DNA from 3 places in the Brevibacillus sp. AF8 genome. Region 3 is predicted to be linked to each of the others. Evidence: riboswitches for the same ligand, from Rfam matches in the RefSeq annotation. Region 3 holds a riboswitch; each other region holds the start of a gene.
What was found. A riboswitch is a leader RNA that binds a small molecule or an ion and turns the genes downstream of it on or off. The one in region 3 is predicted to bind lysine.
Positions count from the first base shown of each region.

Region 1: linked by a shared signal. The riboswitch ahead of dapD (2,3,4,5-tetrahydropyridine-2,6-dicarboxylate N-acetyltransferase) and the one ahead of KB186_RS10730 (amino acid permease) in region 3 are both predicted to bind lysine.
Region 2: linked by a shared signal. The riboswitch ahead of KB186_RS20290 (aspartate kinase) and the one ahead of KB186_RS10730 (amino acid permease) in region 3 are both predicted to bind lysine.

Region 1 is NZ_JAGQDN010000003.1:334,086-341,277, forward strand. Features, by position in the region: gene KB186_RS07920 (aspartate aminotransferase family protein) at 1-1,202, opposite strand, end outside; gene dapD (2,3,4,5-tetrahydropyridine-2,6-dicarboxylate N-acetyltransferase) at 1,217-1,927, opposite strand; lysine riboswitch at 2,019-2,208, opposite strand; gene KB186_RS07930 (flavodoxin) at 2,349-2,789, shown strand; gene KB186_RS07935 (GNAT family N-acetyltransferase) at 2,858-3,406, shown strand; gene KB186_RS07940 (EcsC family protein) at 3,381-4,226, opposite strand; gene KB186_RS07945 (hypothetical protein) at 4,249-4,443, opposite strand; gene KB186_RS07950 (hypothetical protein) at 4,504-6,546, opposite strand; gene KB186_RS07955 (class I SAM-dependent methyltransferase) at 6,736-7,192, shown strand, end outside.
Region 2 is NZ_JAGQDN010000017.1:67,739-74,930, reverse strand. Features, by position in the region: gene sdhA (succinate dehydrogenase flavoprotein subunit) at 1-226, opposite strand, end outside; gene KB186_RS20300 (succinate dehydrogenase cytochrome b558 subunit) at 246-857, opposite strand; gene KB186_RS20295 (YslB family protein) at 1,286-1,738, shown strand; gene KB186_RS20290 (aspartate kinase) at 1,788-3,029, opposite strand; lysine riboswitch at 3,261-3,448, opposite strand; gene uvrC (excinuclease ABC subunit UvrC) at 3,551-5,332, opposite strand; gene KB186_RS20280 (DUF2164 domain-containing protein) at 5,371-5,622, opposite strand; gene KB186_RS20275 (ABC transporter ATP-binding protein) at 5,746-6,459, opposite strand; gene KB186_RS20270 (ABC transporter ATP-binding protein) at 6,461-7,192, opposite strand, start outside.
Region 3 is NZ_JAGQDN010000006.1:45,077-52,268, reverse strand. Features, by position in the region: gene KB186_RS10750 (alpha/beta fold hydrolase) at 1-165, opposite strand, end outside; gene KB186_RS10745 (inositol monophosphatase family protein) at 430-1,230, shown strand; gene KB186_RS10740 (CGNR zinc finger domain-containing protein) at 1,263-1,820, opposite strand; gene KB186_RS10735 (DinB family protein) at 1,989-2,483, shown strand; lysine riboswitch at 2,568-2,753, shown strand; gene KB186_RS10730 (amino acid permease) at 2,866-4,314, shown strand; gene KB186_RS10725 (hypothetical protein) at 4,533-5,405, shown strand; gene KB186_RS10720 (hypothetical protein) at 5,542-5,733, shown strand; gene KB186_RS10715 (hypothetical protein) at 5,726-5,872, shown strand; gene KB186_RS10710 (TolC family protein) at 6,086-7,141, shown strand.

The DNA.
Region 1 (7,192 bases), on a different contig from region 3:
TTCGTACTTGTTCTTGCTGTTAATTGCTCCTCAAACACGGCAAGGAAACGGTCCACATCGGCTTTGGTCAACGTCAGTGGCGGAAGCAGACGAACAATCGTTTTCTGCGTCACGTCAACGAGAATTCCTTCGTCAAGCAATGCTTGCTGCAAGTGGCTTACCTCTTCCGGGGTGGAAGAGAGCGGAATTCCAACCATCAAGCCTTTTCCGCGCAGGGATTGCAGCTGATCCGGAAGGCGCGTTCGCAACGCTTCCAAGCCCGACCACAGGTACGCAATCACTTCTTCTACGTGAGCGATGAAGGCTGGATCAAGCAATTCGTCCAACACGACATTCCCCAGGGCAGCAGACAGTGGCGATGGTGCGAATGTCGTTCCGTGATCCCCTGGTTTGAACTGATTCATCAGCTTTGGACCAGCGATGACACCGCCGAGGGGAAGCCCTCCTCCTATACCTTTGGCAAAAAGGATAAGGTCTGGCGTTACGCCTGCATGCTCATAAGCAAAGAGCTTTCCTGTTCTGCCCATTCCTGTCTGGATCTCGTCCATGACAAAGAGCATACCTTCTTGCTCACAGATCGCAGCTACCTCTCGCAAGAACGCTTCAGATAACGGTACGACACCGCCAGAACCCAATACTGGCTCCATGAGGACCGCAGCGGGTCTTGCTTCCTGGCAAATCGCTCGCAATCCTGCCGTGTCCTCCACATCCAATTCATAAACAGGAAAAGCTGGCTGAGGAAAGTCTTGATAGACGTGAGCCTGCCTCGTCAGACGCACTGCTCCGAGTGTTCGCCCATGAAAGCTGTTGCGCAAGACAACGATGCCTTCACGACCAGCTCCCTCATTTTTTGTCCATTTGTGAATCAGCTTGATGGCAGACTCTGTGGCCTCTGCACCAGAGTTGGTGAAAAACACCTTACCGCTGATGCTGTTCGCAACCAAACGCTCGGCTAAACGAATAGCCGGCTTGTTTAAAAATACATTGGAAATATGCAAGAAGCGCTCTCCCTGCTCACGCAGAGCCTGTACAATGCGCGGATGAGAATGCCCCAAAACGTTTACCGCGAGTCCGGTAAACAAGTCGAGATAACTCTTCCCGTTCGTATCGTACAAGTAATTTCCTTCGCCTTTGTCTATGGCAATCGGAAGTCTTTTGTAAGAGGAGACGATATATTGTTCATCGAGCGAACGCCAGTCCATGTGCACTCTCTCCCTTACAGCTGACGTAGCTCCTGCTTGATCTCTGTCTTGGAACGAGTTTTTTCATCGATTTGCTTGATCACACGTGCAGGCGTTCCCGCAACTACTACGTATGGAGGTACATCTTCAATGACGACAGCGCCCGCTGCAACGACAGCACCTTTTCCTACGCGTACACCTTCCAGAATGACTGCATTTGCTCCGATGACAACATCATCTTCGACAACAACTGGCTGTGCAGACGGCGGCTCGATAACGCCCGCGATAACCGATCCCGCACCGATGTGGCAGTTTTTCCCGATAGTTCCACGTCCACCTACTACAACATTCATGTCGATCATTGTACCTTCACCGATAACTGCACCGATGTTAATGGAAGCACCCATCATAATGACCGCGTTGTTACCAATTGTCACTTGGTCACGGATAATTGCGCCTGGCTCAATACGCGCTTGAATCCCTTTTGTATCCAGCAATGGAATGGCGGAGTTGCGACGGTCACTCTCTACTACATAATCTTCAATTTTGTCTGCGTTAGCAGCGAGCACTGGCTCAATCTCTTTCCACTCACCAAAAACAACACCAGTAGGACCAGTAATGAAAGCTTTGGAGCTCGCACCGAAGTCGATTCCCTCCAGGTTCCCTTTCACATATACTTTCACGGGTGTTTTCTTTTCGCTTTTTTGGATAAACGCGATAATTTCGTTGGCATCCATCATATTCATTGTTACATCCTCCTCAAAATAACAGCATGGTAAATCAAAAAAAGCAATGAGTGCATTCGCTATCTCATTGCTCTTGATACTACAGAAGCAAATAATAAATAGCGCTCCACAAAAAGACGTAAGGTCCCTTGTGACAGGATGTTCATTTTTCATGAGACACCCCAGCCTGTGCTACGTAGGGGCATAGCATAAGCTTCGGCGCTTTAGCCTTTCTTCCTTCTCCTGCCCCCTGGCAGATTGCGAAAAGACTTACTCTTCTTCGGCGCACCTCTATTTAGAGTACATTATTATAATTTTATTTAACTCTACCAAAATCAATGAAACGTGGCAATAAGAAAAAAGTTATTGACAACGATTCTCATTTTCATTATTTTATTTATTGAGAATGATACTCATTATCCAATTGGAGGGTTTACGTTTTATGAGCATTTTGATGGTTTACGCGAGCATGACAGGGAATACACAGGAAATTGCTGAAGCAATTGCAGAAGGTATTCGTTCCACTGGTGCTGAGCTGGAGATAAAAGAAGTGATGGATGCAAACGCAAAAGAACTCGAGGCTTACGACGGAATCTTGCTTGGCGCCTACACATGGGGCGACGGCGAACTCCCAGATGAATGCATGGATTTTTATGAGGAAATGGACGACATTGACCTTAGCGGGAAAAAGGTTGTTGCTTTTGGCTCTTGCGACTCCGCTTATGAGCATGTCGGTGCAGCAGTTGATATTTTGCTGAAAAAGGCGAGCGAACGGGGAGCAGAAACACCAATGGAAGGATTGAAAATCGAGCTTTCTCCTACTGCAAAAGAAGTGGAAACTTGCAAAGCATTTGGGGTATCGTTTGCTGAATTGCTCGGATAATCGGTGTTTCCCAAATACTCTGGCATATGCTATACTATCAATCCAACTTTTTCAGGAGGATTGATCTCATGACACTACATACGGACGAGATTCTCTTACGGCCTCTCCACCAACAAGACGCAGCCGAGCTCCTAGAGCTTCGGCTGCGCAATCATGACTTTCTCCAACCATTTGAACCGATCCGCCCCGCTTCATTTCTGACCCTCCCAGTACAGCAAGAACAGATTTCACAAGCGCAGAATGATTTTGAACGTGGCACGGCCTATGCTTTCGGCGTATTCTCCCGGGAATCCGGAAAGATGATTGGGCGTATTGCGTTGTCAAATGTGGCACGCGGCGCATGGCAAAATGCAACGATTGGTTACTTCATGGATCAGGCGTGCAATGGCAAAGGCTATACGACATTAGCCGTAAATCTTGCCCTTCGCTTTGCTTTCACGGATGCTGGGCTACACAGGGTACAAGCGGCTGTAATGCCTCGCAACCAAGCCTCCATTCGTGTCTTGGAAAAAAACCGTTTTCGCCATGAAGGCCTTTCGTTACGCTATTTACAAATTAACGGCGTATGGGAGGACCATCTTATCTACGCTCTTACAGCTGAGGAGTGGTCTTTGTAATCTCCCCACTCTTTTCGCTATCGCGCAGCCGCTCCAGGATGCGCCGTTTGCGGTACAGCATCATCCCCGCTTCGGCGACATCCTGTACGGTTGAGCGATTCAAATACGCCCCGAACAAAATACCCGCAATGGGCACCATTTGAAATAACTTTTTCCACCCAAAGTTTTCTGTGTACGTTACCACGACTTCACGCCATCCCTGCAATTGCGCCATTACCTCTCTCTGGGCAGTTGGGTCATCAAAGCGGGAGAGCTCAGCGAGTATCGCTTTTTTCCCTACGATGTCCGATGAAGCAAACTGCAGGCATTTGACGACAAACAGCCGCTCCTTCTTCTCTTCCGGTCGATAGCCATAGGCAAGCGCCATCTCTTGTAAAACTTTTAGGGATGTCCCCATCAATAACGGGATATCGATCGCAAGGGTAAATATCCCCCCGAAGCCAGTCGTCGCACCTTGTACCGTGGCAAAATTCGCACGTGAATCCTTCAACTCCATGGCGACTTCATTCATGATCGTAAGCGGAACAGCGGCTATCTCCTCCTTGCCAATAACAGAAGTGCCCTGTCCCTCTAATCGTTTGCCAAACCGCTTGTATATCGGTTCATCCTGCACCAAATAAGTTCCACCTGTTTCAAGAAAGGCTGCCATTTCATCTACGGCTTTTCCCAGCTTCTCCTGAACGAATGCAGGCGTAATCCGATCCAACAAAACAAAAGGAAGTCTGCCAAGCTTTTCCCAGAACCACAAGTCGTTCTGGTCCTTCTCCCAAGCCTCCACTTCGTGTAATGCCGTAACCAATGTCTCCCTAGACTCCTTCAACACCAATAACCTCCCTGGCTGCTCACTCAGATTCTCCTCGCTTCCACTGACATTGGTTGCGCAAGACGGACTTGATATAGTCCCGCAACTCTTCTGACGTGGCGTGACAGACGAACTCTCTTTTATGTCTTACGATCCCCAGCTTCAAATGTTTCACTTGCTCTCCTTCGATCCGAAAGCCGAACTTTTCTAGGATTGCCTTCTGCTCATTTGTCACAGGACTTCCTCCCCTTGTAGTCGAAAACCCCCATGCCAAATTGCAAGGGGGTCTTCCTACCTACTTTACTTCAATTGTCATCGTCAATGTTTCATTACGCTCATTTTCATCGGTTTTCTTGGTGTGCTTTCTTTTGGAGTTGATAACTGTGCAGGTTTTATTGGTGAGCGTATTCGTTACCTTGATCTTGTATTCCCCAGGCTTATCCGTATCGATATACCTTTTCAAATTCAGTGATTCAAGTCCCTCACCATCGTCGCCATCACCTTTGCTTGGCTTGATGCTGGCGATTTCTTCTTCCCCGAAAAAGATCTCGATCCGATTTTCTGAGGAAATGGTACCGTTACTGTGCTTCCGATTGGCACCAATACCAATTTCTCCATGTTTCCATTCAAATTTCGGCATATAGTAGGACTTCTTTTCGCTCTTATCCCTGATCTTTTTGGATCCGACAAGCTCAGCATGAGTAGCGATCAGTCTTAAGTCTTCCCATTCTTCGAGATTATCGCCTGCATTCACGGTAATCTTTTGTCCGTCCCGGTATTCCTTCCCGCTCTCGCTTCGAAGAAGAAGTGGCGAACTTGGCGGAGTTACACCTGTATCATCCGGCTCACATGACGGATACGACTTGATTGGAGGCGAATCTTCTATCACTTGAACGTAGCCGCACCATACCTGCGACGGGTCTCTTTTGCTATAGTAGTTGACTTTGTAGCGACCTGGTTTGTAACCGGACAACAGCAATGCCGTGTGATCCCAGCTCAATTTGCTCTCGTCGGCAATGACATTATCGATCGCCCATACACCCGGCCCTTCATCATCATCCGCTTCACTTCCATATTTGATGTGTTCGGCAGCAGTTGCCAGCCAGATCACATGAACAGGATTCTGATACAGCTTGATTGTATTATCAGAGGAATACAGGTTCATCTTTTCTACCGTCGGTGTTGATTGTTCGTTCTGCTGCATCAACACATCCATCGTGACATTTCCATTAGCAGGGCCGCAGGCATTAGGTGCACCTGGTATTTGTATTTGAACCGTTGTCGCCGAAGTATCGCCCCACATAGACGATGTCTCTTTTTGCCCCGAAACAGGCTCAAAGGTAACAGCGATTGTGATTCCGGCCAGTCTCTCAGGAATGTCCACCTCAAAGTGCTGCGCGTCTGTCAAGGTTTGTCCGGTTCCGTTCACCGACCATCTTCCTGGGATTGGCGAATACAATGGAACCTTCCCTGGTGCTGCTGGAGCTGTTATTTTCTGATCTTGCGTGAGCTTTTGACCACTTGCATCTGTCCCCATGTACAGCTCTGCAACGCCTACTTGAATCATCGTCATCCAAGGTGACATGGTAGTATCATCAGGAACAAAGAGGAGCTCGTACTGCCCCGTCAACAATGTCCCCGTCGAAAATATGGTTTCTTGAACAGACCTCATTTCTGTATTCGTGGACTTATTTGTTAATTTCCAAGTGCCCGGTACAGAACTAGTAAAGTCGTGTGAACCCATCATTCCAAAAATCGCCGTTTGTCCGCCGCTTGGTACTGGTTCTCCCTCAGCCTTTTCCCCATTAAATATGCTCGGGTAATTTTGGGCCTCTACCAGAAATCGCACATGCAACGTGCTGCTCTTCCCTTTGGCATCCGTCACAATAAAGGTCAAGGTATGCGAGCCGGCAGATAGCTTTTGTGCTGGAATGGTAAACCGAGGCACTTGCCATTTGAAAGAGGTCTGTGGGGAGGTAGTTTCGGCTTGATACTCCGATAACTCTACGCCATCCAATAAAACTTGCTTCCGATTGAGGTTAGTGCCAGTTCCATAAGTGGTCTGTATCACGTCAATATCAAGTGGTGTCTCGGGAGGAAGAATAAACTCATCATTCTTCACCCAGTTCCAACCATTTGAATCCAATCCTGCAACCTGATAATCGTTAAAGATAACCATATCGTGAACAGGCTGCTGCCGGAGTGGCTTAGATACTTGGCTGTTTTTTTTCATGGATGCTGTTGCCCCGGCCCCCATGGCTGGCAGTACTGACACACCTGACAAAAAGGTGCCCGTTGCCAAACACACTAGAAGTGCTTTTACAACCCATTTTTTCACGAATTGTCCTCCTATTTCTTCCTTTCAATTTTTCAACTGTGATCATTCGACAAAAACAGCGAAATATCCTTTACAATCACAGAGCTTTTTGCGCCATCGGTATAGTTAAAAACTATTCAGTTTATAATTTATATAGATTTGACTTATATCCCCCCAGTTGGTAAAAATGGATGAAAGGGAGGGATTCGGATGGTTCAAACCAATCAATGGAATGCCGGGCTATACGACGCCAAAATGAATTTCGTTTCTGAATACGGCAAAGGTTTAGTGGACTGGCTACAGCCGGCTTCTGGAGAAAACATTCTTGACTTAGGCTGTGGAACAGGTGACCTGTGTGCTCAACTATCGCTTGCAGGAGTTAATGTGACAGGAATCGACTTTTCTGCCGCCATGATTGAGGCTGCTCGTCAAAAATATCCGCAGTTTGCCTTTGAAGTAGCCGATGCACATACGTATCGTACAGATGTCAGCTACGACGCTGTCTTTTCTAATGCCGCACTCCACTGGATGAAACGTCCTGCCGAAGTCATTGAAACCATTTGGTTGGCTCTAGCTCCCGGTGGACGCTTTGTCGCTGAATTTGGAGGGCAGGGAAATTGCGGACAAATCACCAAGGCATTACGGACTGTTTTAGCACGAAGAGGAA
Region 2 (7,192 bases), on a different contig from region 3:
AGAAATCTCCGCCATATACTGTATCGTCGAAGTGCTCCCATGTGGAGTCGCCTTCCCCTTTGGTATTTACCGCACCGTTAATACCGCCCTGCGCACAGACAGAGTGGGAACGTTTTACCGGAACCAGGGAGAACAGCTGAACAGGAACGCCTTTTTCTGCTGCTTTGATGGTAGCCATCAAGCCGGCCAAACCTCCACCGACAATGATCAGTTTACCTTTTGCCATGAGTTTTGTCCCCCTATCCCTACAAAATGAAAGCCGACATCGCACGCAAGCCGATGAAGGTTACAACTACGAATACGCCCAAAGTCAGGAATGTTGCAATGCGCTGGGAACGCGGCCCAACTGTAATTCCCCAGTGAACCAGGAACGACCACAGTCCGTTGGAGAAGTGGAAAGTCGTGCTAATAATCCCGATTGTGTAGAATACGATCATTGCAGGACTGCTTAAAATGTTTGCCATCATGTCAAAATCCACGTGTGCACCCATTGCTTTTTGGATACGTGTTTCCCAAACGTGCCAAACAATAAAAATGAGGGTAATGACTCCTGTAACACGTTGCCACAAGAACATTTGATTTCGGAAGTAACCGAAGTTCCCTACGTTTTGCTTAGCTTGGAACGCAATGTAGAGACCGTAAACAGCGTGAAACAGGATCGGGAGGTAGATAAAAACAAATTCAAGCACCAATACGAATGGAACATTTTCAATCAAACCAACTGTTTGATTAAAAGCTTCGGCTCCACGGGTCGCTTGGTAGTTGGCTGTCAAGTGAAACAGCAGGAAGAGCCCGATCGGAAACAAACCAAGAAGTGAGTGGAGCTTGTGACTGAGAAAGCTATGGCCTTTCGCCATACAATGGTCCCCCTTTCAATGTATGTAACTCTCAATTCTGTGAAAAACGTCAAGCGTCACCGCAAGCGGTCCAAAACGGCTTCGACCGTTTTGATAGACCTTTCCCCAATATCCTAACCCATTGCCTCACCCATTAGACATAGCAAAACCGCCACGATCATTTTATGTACAGCGTCTTGAAGCCGTTCACAAAAAGACTGCGTTCACTAGATCAAATGAATTTGTCGGAATGTGTCAAAATACGAGAAAAAGTTGGGCAAAACTTTGACCAAATCCAATTGTACTCTTGTCGACACAGAGCGTCAAGACAATCAATGTACTAAATACATTGATAGAATAACTTTGTTTAGTCCAGCTATTTTTTCTCTTACGATGTCATGAATGCGAGTCCCTTCTCATAATCTAGTACAGACAGGAGGGAAGCACATATGAAAGAGAAGGATCAGCTTGCAGCACTGTTGCCGCCAGAGACCATTCCCTATGCGGAAAGAATGAATATGCCCTACCTTGGCTATCATCTTCTACGCGAAACGCTGACTAGTACCCTGCTAGGCGATAGTGAAAACCATATTCTCTATTGGATAGGAAAAAATATGGGCCGCCAAATCCCCATTCAATCTGCAACAGGTCCGATTATGCCTTTTATTCGGCTCGGATTAGGCCAGCTAGACGTCGTGGAGGAGACCAAACAAACGATCGTCTATTCACTCACTCATTCCATTTTTAGCTATCAGTCTATAGAAAGACTAGGATGCAGTCTTTCCTTTGAAGCCGGGATCATCGCTGGTATGATTGAGCAATGGAAAGAAAGAGAAACGTTTAGCAAAATCGAAATGGAAAGCTCTTCTGACATACGTATCTCCGTACAAGTGGCGTCATGAACAAAATGCCCCCTCTACCTATAAGGAAGGGAGAGGGAGCATCCATTTTTTATACGCCGTGCACGACTGCGGTTTCCTCAACATCCAGACCATAGGCCGAATGCAGACTGCGAACAGCCAGCTCCGTCAAGGCGGCTGGAATGACGCAAGAAACCTTGATATCAGATGTAGATACCATTTTAATAGAAATTTCTTTTTCTGCCAGAACGCGGAACATTTCGGCAGCAACCCCTGGATTGTTGATCATTCCGGAGCCAACAATGGATACTTTGGTCAAGCTTTCCTCGAAATCGACTTTTTCAAAACCAAGCTCGTTTTTGTTTCTGTCCAGCGTATCCAGTGCTTTTTTCAGGTCATCCGCTGCAACTGTAAAAGAAATATTCGTAACAGTCGCATCATAAGAGCTTTGGATAATAATATCGACGTTCACCTGGTTGTCTGCCAGCGTATTGAACAGACGGGAGAGCGTCCCGACCTTGGCAGGCATGCCGACAACCGTGATTTTGGCTACATCTTCATCATGTGCAACTCCACTTACTACTCTACCTGTTTCCATGTTGGCAACCTCCTCAACGTACGTACCATCTTCGGCAGTAAAGCTGGAGCGGACGACCAGCCTTACCTTGTATTTTTTCGCAGCCTCTACTGACCTAGGATGAAGAACCCCTGCACCGAGGTTCGCCAGCTCCAGCATCTCATCATACGAGATCGTATCCAGCTTGCTCGCAGCTGGAACCATTCGTGGATCAGCTGTATACACCCCGGACACGTCTGTAAAGATTTCGCATTTCTCAGCGTTCAAGCTCGCTGCAAGTGTAACCGCAGATGTATCCGATCCACCGCGGCCGAGCGTCGTAATTTCACCTTCGTCACTGATCCCTTGGAATCCTGCCACGATGACCACACGACCGCGTCCGAGCTCGGATTGAATCCGCTCGGGATCAATCTGCTTGATCCGCGCTCTTCCGTGAATCGCCTCCGTGGTGATTCCAGCTTGCCAGCCCGTAAGAGAAATAGCGTCGTAGCCTTTTGTATGCAAGGCCATCGACAAAAGCGCGATCGATACTTGCTCCCCCGTGGTCAGCAGCATATCCATTTCACGCTCGGATGGGTATGCGCTAATCTGCTTGGCCATGTCTACCAATACGTCAGTAGATTTCCCCATCGCAGAGACAACGACTACCACATCATGTCCTTCCTCTTTGTAGCTGATAATTCGATCCGCAACTCGTAAAATTCGCTCAATGGTACCTACAGAGGTGCCTCCGTATTTCTGCACGATCAACCCCATGCGGCTTCTCTCCCTTTTTCTCATATCCAATGTTGGTATTTATCTCGTATCGTATGGTTTTTCACTATTTTCTCTATAAGGAAAAGTCTTGCATTTTTATTTTACAAAAAAGGCACCGACAAGGAATAAGACCTGCCGCTGCCTACTGTTTCGACATACCGGTTCCTCCCTCCCAATACACGCGGACAACGAAGATTGACAGTTATCACCATCAAAACTCACATTGACACACCGTGAGATAGCTCTCCATCTGACAATTGGTCATTGTGCAGATGACAGTCCTGCATTTGTTCAACGCAGGCCCAGCATGGAGAAAAGCGGGTTTCCCTCCACACTTCGGCGAATTCCCCTTTCCCGTCCCCTTCACAGATACCCGATCTCAGGGTGGTACTCTTGGTTTTCGCGCCTCTACCTCACTCCATAATGGAAGTGAGGCTAACTATTCTGTTTGAATCGGATTATATCATGAGTCTAAAAATGGATCAATTCCTTTTTAAAGGTTACTCCAAAAGTTACATTTGCTAAGTGTCGAGCTTGCGCAGATGCCCGATGATTTCTTTTGCCAGCTTGTCGCCGATCCCTAATTGGCGGAAGTCTTCGACGGTCGCCTCGCGCATTTTCTTCAAAGAGCCAAAATGAGAGAACAACAGCTTGCGCCGCTTTTCACCGATACCCGGGATCTCATCCAATTGCGACGAGAGCATCGTTTTGGTCCGGGATTGTCTATGGAACGTAATAACAAAACGGTGGACCTCGTCTTGGATGCGCTGCAACAAATAAAACTCATAGCTGTCACGTCTAAGATTCACAGGCTCTGGCGGATCTCCGTACATGAGCTGAGCAGTACGGTGCTTCTCGTCTTTCGCGAGTCCACAGACAGGAATATAAAGACCGAGCTCGTTTTCCAGAACGTCCATAGCCGCACTGATTTGGCCTTTTCCACCATCAATCACAATCAGGTCGGGCATTGGCTGGTTTTCTTTTAGCAAGCGAGAATAACGTCGCCGAACGACTTCTCGCATGGAGCCGTAATCATCTGGTCCTTCGACGGTTTTGATCTTGAATTTGCGGTATTCCTTTTTGTCAGGGCGCCCGTCTGTAAAGACAATCATCGCAGACACAGGCTCTGTTCCTTGAATGTTGGAGTTGTCAAACGCTTCAATTCGATGAGGAACCGGAATCCCTAAAATGTGACCAAGATTATGCACCGCTTGGACCGTCCGAGCATCGTCTTTAGACATCAGGGCGAACTTCTCCTGCAAAGCAATGCGGGCGTTCTCGGAAGCCATCTTCACGAGCTCATGCTTTTTGCCTCTTTTCGGCGCATGGACTTTGATGCCCAGCCATTCACTCAAAAGCTCTGGTTCACTCTCTTGCGGGAGCAAAATTTCTTTCGGCAGCGCATTTTGCTTATCGTAGTAGAACTGGCTCACATAAGACATGAAGTCTTCGGTTTCGCTGCCATAGTATGGAAAGGAAGTCGTCTGACGCTCGATCATCTTCCCTTTTCGCATATAGAACACCTGGATACACATCCAGCCTTTTTCCACAGCAAACCCGATAATATCGCGGTCTACCGTATCGGTGAACGTGATCTTCTGCTTCTCCATCACCGCTTCGATGCTCTTGATCTGATCGCGATATTCCTTGGCTCGTTCGAACTCCATGTTTTCTGCGGCTTGGAGCATTTTTTCCGTAAGGGTTTGCTTCATTTCCTCATGGCCACCATCGAGGAACCGGCTGATTTCATCCACCAAACGCTGATTTTCCTCAGCCGATACCTCGTATACACAGGGCGCAAGACATTGCCCCAAATGGTAGTAAAGACAAACCTGCTTGGGCATATTGCGGCATTTTCGCAACGGATAGAGGCGATCCAGCAGCTTCTTTACCTCGGAGGCATCTCCGGCATTCGGATATGGACCGAAATATTTGGCTTTATCTTTTAATACTTTACGGGTAATCTCCAGACGTGGCTGCGCCTCATTCGTAATTTTGATATACGGATACGTCTTGTCATCGCGAAGCATGACATTGTAGCGCGGATCGTGCTCTTTGATCAGGTTGCACTCGAGGATGAGCGCCTCGATCGCTGAGGATACCACAATGTACTCAAAATCCACGATCTCACTGACCAGCAGCTGCGTCTTCCCGTTATGACTGCCTGTAAAATACGAGCGGACGCGGTTTTTCAGCACCTTGGCTTTTCCTACGTAAATGATTTCCCCGCTCGCGTTTTTCATCAGGTAGCAGCCTGGCTTATCTGGCAGGACGGCCAGTTTATCTTTTAAGGAGCTGTTCATGGCTGCTCCCTCCTCTTTGCTCTATATCTGCCTTGCATCTATTTATTCTTGTGAATTGGCTTTTCCAATACATACAGTTCATCTTCCAAGGAACTCATCCGTTCCACCAGCAGCTTGCGGCTGTCTTGCACCCCTTGATTGTAATAGAAGGGACCGAGCTCTTTTGAAAAAAAGGCAATCAACTCTTCCGTCTCCAAATTACCGAGTGTCTCTGACCGTTCTTCTTTATAGTAACGCTGTACTTGATGAACAAGATATTCCATTTGCTCTCTCGTCAATTTGGTTGGCATCGTATCCGGCTTCCTTCCCTTTTTCGCATAAGAGAATATACGTTCTACCCTTCATAGTACCATGGAATCAATACGAAAAAAACTGCCGCCTCATTCCATGGCGACAGTTTTTTATAGGCAGACCTAGTGCTTGCGACCGCCCAAATATGCTTCTTTTACACGCTCGTCGTTTAACAACGATTCTCCTGTGCCTTCCAACACGATTTGCCCTGCCTCCAGCACATACCCGAAATCGGCAATTTTGAGGGCCTGTTTGACATTTTGCTCCACGATAAGAACGGTCGTACCTTCCGCATTGATTTCTTTGATTACCTTGAAAATGTCCGCCACCACGATAGGAGCCAAGCCCATCGACGGCTCGTCCAAAAGCAGCAGCTTCGGTCGAGACATTAATGCGCGGGCAATGGCTAGCATTTGCTGTTGACCACCAGACATCGTCCCTCCCAATTGGGAAAGCCGCTCCTTGAGGATGGGGAACCAGATCATCATCTTTTCCATGTCGTCCTTGATGCCTTGTGCATCGTTGCGCTGGAATGCACCCATTTCCAGGTTTTCCAGAACGGTCATCTTTCCGAGGATCGCACGCCCTTCTGGAACCAACGCCAGTCCGGCTTTTACGATTTGATGGGGTCTCGAGCCCTCTATGCGTTGACCACAAAACGTAATCGTCCCTGCTTCTGGCTTCAGTTGACCTGCGATTGTACGCATGGTTGTGGTTTTGCCCGCTCCGTTCGCACCGATCAGCGAGACGATTTTGCCCTCAGGCACTTTCAGCGTAATCCCACGAATCGCCTTGATTTGACCGTAGGAGGTCGTCAAGTTTTGGATGTTCAGCATCTTATTCGTCCTCCTTGCCGAGGTAGGCTTCAATCACATCTGGATTGTTTTGTACCTCTGCCGGGGTACCGTCAGCAATTTTGACCCCAAAGTTGATACATACGACCTTTTCACACAGATTCATGACCAATCCCATATCGTGTTCGACCAACAGGACAGTCGTCCCGTCATCGCGAATTTTTTTGACCAGCTCCATGAGTGCTTTCGTCTCGGTCTCGATCATTCCGGCAGCAGGCTCGTCCAACAGCAAGAGTTTTGGTTCAGTAGCCAGTGCCCGTGCAATCTCCAGACGTCGTTGTTGACCGTAAGCCAATGTATCCGAGCGGACATTAACAATGTCAGACAAGCCTACGAATTCGAGTAACTCCTCGGCTTTTTTGGTAACCGCTTTTTCTTCCGCACGTTGTCCCGGTGTTTTCAAAAGGGAAGCCCAGAAGCCTGCCTTCATGCGCGAATGACATCCCACCTTCACGTTGTCCAACGCACTCATGTGACCGAATAGGCGAATATTTTGGAACGTCCTTGCAATACCCATTTCGGTAATTTTGTTTGGCGCCATGCCGTTTAGCTTTTGCCCAGCAAAAGAAAAGGTACCCGTTGTTGGTTCGAATATGCCCGTTGCCATATTGAAAATGGTCGTTTTCCCCGCACCATTCGGACCGATCAAGCCGACAATTTCGCCCTCTCCGACAGTAAAAGAAACGTCACGAAGAGCGGTGATGCCGCCAAAGCT
Region 3 (7,192 bases):
AATCCAGTCATTCGTATCCATGACCGTAATCCCTTCACCGCCTTGCATGGCCGTTAACGCTGCCTGATCGGGCTGATATGGCTGCAAATACCATATAGCCAGACAAATCGCCCCTAGTGTCACCAATACCAGTGCCTGTAACCATTTTTTGCGTGTTTGACTCATCCTACCCACCTCATTTCCGTTCCCACGTATGATGCTACTTATTATGTCTCAAACACTCTGCACATGTGCATAACTTGTGAATCTCGACATTTTCGTGGTGTTGACGAACTAATCCTTTCATAGTAGTATTCAAACATACTACTTAATTTCTCGTGCAGCATATCGAGACTGAGACTGATTTTGGTCCTGAACTTGCTGAAAAGTATGGAAACCATTAAGGAAACTACTCGATTTTTACCAAAAAGAGAAGGGATGAGAATTGTTATGAATCTACAAGATGTGCAATTTTGCGAGGAACTGGTAAGAAGTGTTGGAAAGGAGCTGCTAGTGGAATTTGAAAAAGGCGCGCCCTGCCACAGCAAGGAAGCAATGGCTAAACGCTTTGAAGAGGTAAATGCCGTGGTTGAAGCTCGATTGAAGCAATCATTATCCGAGCGTTTTCCCACCTATGAATTCTCTGACGCGGAATTCGATCTGGCTGCACAGGAACAGCCTGAATTCGCAAGTCCTTACTGGGTGATGGATGCAATCGATGGAGCAGTTCATTTTCTGCAAAATATGCCGATGTGGGCTACTTCCCTCTGCCTGATTGACGGAGGACGCACAGTTGTTTCTTTTGTCTATGATCCATGCCGTGATGAACTGTTTACAGCAATTGACGGGGGTGGAGCTTTTCTAAACGGACAAAAAATCAGTACCTCAGCCAAATCGCAGCTGAGTGAGTGCATTTTAGGTACACTCTTTGCTTCCTCCGAGCCAATGAACCACTTGGTCGGTAAGTATACAGCAAATTCCTTGACAAGAGTGATGCCAGAGGCTTTTGCCATCCGCATGCAAGGCGCAGTATCACTCCATCTGGCCTATGTGGCGTGCGGGCGACTCGACGGTTACTGGGAATATGGTGAAGGGGTGTATGATTGGCTGGCTGGTGCACTTTTGGTTCAGGAAGCCGGAGGCAAAATTACTGATACACAAGGAAACGATTTTTGCTGGAAAAGCTCAGGCATCGTAGCAGCAGGTTCGTCCATCTACCCTAAGCTGGTCCAATTGACCCCAGCTTCATAAATGAACAGATAAAAAGGGTGAGCTTTAGCGCTTCACCCTTTTTCCTTTTTCCGTTCACGAAAACGGCGGACCTTCATCAAGTTTCCGCACATTTTGTCATCACACCAGCGGCGCACCCGGTTGCGGCTTTCATCATAAAACACCCAGCGGCAATCCTCGTTGTCACATATTTTGATTCGCTCAAGATGCTGTGGGGCAAGCAACTCCGCGAAAGAAGCAGCAATTTGTGCCATCACGAGCGGCCAGCCCTCTGTTGAGCTAGATTGCTTTTGCCTGTAGCCGCCCTCCTCCTCTACAAACAACACCTGCCTATGAAATGGGGCGAGGGCCAATACTTTGTTCAATTCCACAAGGTCCTCCTCTTGGAATCGGTCCCCATGCACAACGGTTTCCAGCATACGTCTCAAACGTTCGCGCAACTGCAAAAGAGACGCGGCATACTCCTCATCCATAGGTAGCGGAGCGGTTAGCTTGTATGTTTGCAAAAAGGATGACAGCCATTCCTGGTTCTCCAGACGATTTTCCCAACGACCAGAACCGCGCCAATCCCTCCAATCACTATTTAAAAAATCGATACAAAGCCAGTCCATGGCATCATCTCTCCTGACGAAACCCTTCATTTTTCTCTCTTGTATGACCATACAGGATATGGTAATCTCTATTTGTAACCACCGTAATTAAATTAACTGGTTACACACTCATTTCTTACTGTTATTATAGCGTTTCATCAATCTGTTTCACAGACGAGGAGGAAGCGTATGAATCGGAAGGAATTGCTTTTGCACGGATGGGAATGTGCGTATGACAAGGAAGACTGGTATCCCCCCTTAAAAGAAGTGCTTTCCGGAGTATCAGCAGCGGAGGCTAGCTGGCGCCCTGTAGGAGAAGCAGCTAACACAATCTGGGAAAACGTCAGTCATCTTCTGTATTACAAAGAACGTCTGTTGCATCGTCTTTTGGACACCGAATTTCATGGCTCTGCCGAGACGAACGATGATACCTTCACCCCATCCGGCGGTCCTGATGACGAAGAAGCTTGGCAAGCTACCCTTTTGCGAATGGAAAGCGTCCATCGCAACATTCATGAACAGCTTTCCTTGCTGACGGATGAAGAGTTAAACCAGAAGGCTACCTATACACCGATTTACCAAAACGTCATGAGTCTTGTCTTGCATGATGCGTTTCATACGGGACAAATTGTCCAAATTCGCAAGCTGCAAGGCTCTTGGCCTGCCAGACGCTCATTTGAATAACAAAATTTCACATTGATTAATCCCGAACAATCCTTTATATTTGATGAATCACATAATTTCATACATGTTATCCTCATCTTTCACGGTGAGGATAGAGGTCGCGGCTTTTATATCATCCTGTACGAGATTCAGAGAAAATCAATGACTCCAGGTAAGGAAAATCCGCCGAAACTCATATCGCGTCTCTGTGCGATTGGGTTGGGGCTGTACTCGAAAGGGGCAGAACTGTCACGTTTGCATGCCAAGCAAACGTGGTGAGCTATCTTCAGTGAAGGCTTGGTGGGGATTGGATGATACCGCCCTATGCCATTTTTTGGCTATGGCGGTTTTTTAATTTCCGACCTTCCTTCTCAAAAATCAAGAAAGGTCGTGCAAGCAGCTTATGTCACAAAATCAATTGCAACGTGGTTTAAAAGCCCGACACCTGACGATGATCGCCATTGGCGGGTCGATTGGGACGGGATTGTTTCTCGCGAGCGGAGGCTCGATTCATTCCGCCGGGCCAGGTGGAGCGTTAGTCGCCTATCTCGCCATTAGTATCATGGTTTACTTTTTAATGACTAGCTTGGGGGAAATGGCCGCCTTCATGCCTGTTTCCGGTTCATTTTCGACGTATGCCACACGGTTCGTCGATCCATCTCTCGGCTTTGCTCTCGGTTGGAACTACTGGTACAACTGGGCCATTACCATTGCCGTCGAGCTGTCAGCTTCCGCACTCATTATGAAATATTGGTTCCCGGATACCCCAGCGATAGTGTGGAGCGCTTTGTTCCTCGGATTGCTGTTCGCCTTGAATCTCCTGTCTGTGAAAGCCTATGGAGAATCTGAATATTGGTTCGCCTTGATTAAAGTAATAACGGTTATCATCTTTATTATTGTCGGTGTGTTGATGATTTTTGGCATTATGGGCGGTCAAGCAGTTGGCTTCCAAAACTTCACCAAAGGCGACGCGCCATTCAATGGCGGCTTCATGGCCCTGCTCGGTGTCTTTATGATTGCCGGATTCTCTTTCCAAGGGACGGAGCTGGTTGGTGTCGCAGCTGGAGAGAGCGAAGACCCCGCCCGCAACATTCCGAAGGCCATCCGTCAAATTTTTTGGCGCATCCTGCTCTTCTACATCCTCGCTATTTTGATCATCGGGTTGTTGGTTCCATACGATAATCCAAATCTGATCAGTGGCGACCTGACGGATATTGCGATCAGTCCGTTTACGATTGTATTTGAAAATGCCGGATTTGCTTTTGCAGCATCCGTCATGAATGCCGTTATTCTCACGTCTGTATTGTCTGCTGGTAACTCTGGCATGTACGCATCTACACGCATGCTGTGGAACTTGGCGAAGGAAGGAAAAGCACCAAAATGGTTCGCAAAAGTAACAAGTAATGGCGTACCTATCAATGCCTTGATCTTGACTGCGCTCATCGGCGCCCTTGCTTTTCTGTCCTCTCTGTTTGGGGAAGGCGAAGTGTACGTATGGCTTTTGAATGCGTCTGGTATGTCAGGCTTCATCGCTTGGCTGGGAATTGCCATTAGTCACTACCGTTTCCGCAAAGCGTTTATCGCTCAGGGCCGTGACTTAAGCGAATTGCCTTATCGGGCAAAGTGGTTCCCGTTTGGACCGATTTTTGCCTTCATCATTTGCTGTATCGTTATTTTGGGGCAAAATTACTCCGCATTCTTGGGTGGAACGATCGACTGGTATGGCGTCGCGGTCTCTTACATTGGTTTGCCTCTGTTCTTAATCATTTGGCTCGCTTATAAAGTCACGCAAAAGACAAAGCTCGTCCCTCTTGAACAAGTTGACTTCAGCATGGATGAATACACGAAATAATCGAAGAAAAAATACGGACTTCCGTTATCTGAACGGGAGTCCTTTTTCATGCTAAACAGTATATTAATAATTGCCCGAAAAGAGCCGATAGTATAGAAAAGAAGCAATAGAGATCCGTTTCCTTCCGTTCTCGCAACTCATACTAGTCATCTGATAAAAGGTAACCATGATCTCCTGCCTTCACGACTGAACATGAATCCATGTGAGGAGAGTAGAACATGCACATCCAATCGAATAACCGCTACCTACCCCCCCAGCTATCCACTAACCAACTTGCACCCCAAATGGTGACAGGAACTCGTTTAGAATTGCCCAGATTGCCCGAGTACGATACAGTAGATCTTCGTTCTCACAAAGCACGCGAGCTCCCTGCTGATGCCATCGAACACCACAGCGTCCAATTTTTCTTTAGCACAGAGATTAACCAGCGCTTGGATAAAATTTTCGCAGATAAACCACCTGAAGCTCGTAAGGCCTTTGATCAGATCCTCGAACGTAATTTTTTCAACTCCCAATCCACCTACACGGATGAAGAAAGAGCTGCTTTGGTAGAGGTCGGATTAACCCAAGGCAAATATTTGGCAGACCAATACATGGCTGATGAAAAAAATGCTGCTGAATTTTTGGATACCCTCCATCTGCTCGCTAGCGTTGCCAAAACACGAAAAGTTGACCCTGCGACTGGCAGTGTCAGCTACGTAGAGCTTCCGCAAAAACCACATGGGGCGCCGGACGACTATGTCAATCCGTCCAAACTGATGGAACGATATGACCCGGAAGCCTACAAAAAAATGCAAGCGGCTACCACCAATCAAACAGAGAAAGTAAGCATGCTGATTCAATTCGTCAAAAAGCTGCAACATCGTCCAGACTGGATCGCACAATACCGGAACGAACAAGCTACACTTCTCTCTGATTTAAAAAATACTAAAATCACTAACCGTTTTGAGAATGTAAATACAAAGGACACCACGGAATTTGTTCGTCAAATGAATACGCTCGCTGAAAATGCTTCCTTTTCTTCCTTTACACCATTGCTTCAAACGAATCTTGCCTCTTTTATGAAGATCCTGTCCAAGAAAACGAGTTAACTGCACAAAGATGATCTACAGCCTCTGCCCGAGCTTCTCTGGGACTGGGGCTGTTTTTGTGTGCCGTTTCCTTTTCCAGTTTAGGAAATTGACAGGCAGATGGTGGACATACTAACCCGTAAAGGAGGAGACGAACATGGATGACAATCGCGAAAACGACCTGCCTGATTTTAAGCAACTGGATGACAGACTGATCGCTCAACCTCCAACTAGTCCAATCCTCGCGATCCGTACCAATCTGGACAAGGAACCAAATGACATCGACAATCCGTATGTGCAGCAAGACTCTACACCCACTGGACAAAATAAGGGGGAAGCAAATGACTGATCGTATCTCAAAAGAAAAGCCTGACATGGGTTATAACGGAAGCAATATGCATGGTTATTCCCTTACACCAAAGGAAGGGACATTGAACCAAACTGCCAAGTCGGCTGCGGAAAACAAAGAAAACAGGGACAAAGAATAGTTCTTTTCCCATTAGAAAAACAAATCCCCTTCTGGGAAACAGGCAGATGCTCCTTTTGCCTTTTCCGGAAGGGGATTCCTTTTGATTTCGACCAAGAACATGGTGAAAAACATTTTTTTATTGACGAAATTCAGTTGGAAATATATACTTTTCATGGATTTGATAATGAGAATCGTTATCAAATTCTTTTATATATGATCAGGAGGTTGCCCCATGAAATCCAGGCTCTTCAAACACATTTACAGTACAACATTAGTCACTTCTCTCCTCACAGGTGGCGCCCATTTGGCTCTGGCTGCTCCACTTGTGGCCACTGCTGAACAGACGGATGTTTCCCCTTTGTCGCTAGATTTCGCAGTCGAACAGGCAATAAAGAACAGCGTCGATCTGGAGCTGCTTCGGCTTGAATTAGATATTACGAAGTACGAAACCTCCATTACACTGAGAGAAAAAGAAGAAATCAAAAAAGCTGACATCATGACTCTGGCTGATGCCAAAAAGAAATTCGAAGACGCTGCCAAAGCGGTCAAAGAAGTGGTTGTCGATGAAGTCGCCCTGAATACGCAAAAAAACACCGTTCAATTGCAAGTGCAAAAAGCATTCTTCGAAGTCCAATCATTAGACGCCAAAATCAAAGCGCAAAAGAAAAGCTTGCAAAGACAGTACTGGTTGGACTCCCAAGAAACAGAAGCTCACAAAAATCTCGCTGCCCTTGAAGCCAGCTACAAACAAACATTGGCCAAGCTCAACGATTTATTGAACGAAAAAGCAGACAGACAATGGAAAATGATCTCCACTGATCTGACTCAGGACGAGCTGCTTTCCCTGGAGCAATGGCAAGCAAAAGCTTTTGAAAAACGTCCTGAGATGATCAAGGCACAAGCAGAAATAGACTTTGCCCAAGTTAGAATTGATTACACGGCAGAGTATTCCGCTCTCAGCACACATAAAGGTACAATCGCAAAAAATGAGCACAAAAAAGCAGAACTGCAAAAACAAAAAACACAGAAGAAAATCGGTCAAGAGGTAAGTGACAACTATACGAAGCTACTCGCAGCGAAAAAGGCATTAGAGGAAAGTACAACAAAGAAAGAAACCGCATTGGAGCGCTATCAGGCAACAATCGATCAATATAGATTAGGGAAAGCATCGATGAAAGAATTGATGGAAGACGAAGCAAACCTGTTTGACTCTGAAACAAAAGCAATCGAATCGGTTTACCAATACAATCTCGCTGCTGCCACCTTGAATCAGTCAACTGGCTATTAATATTTCGTATCACGAAAAATCTCATTTATTCATTTAAAATAAAGAAGGCTT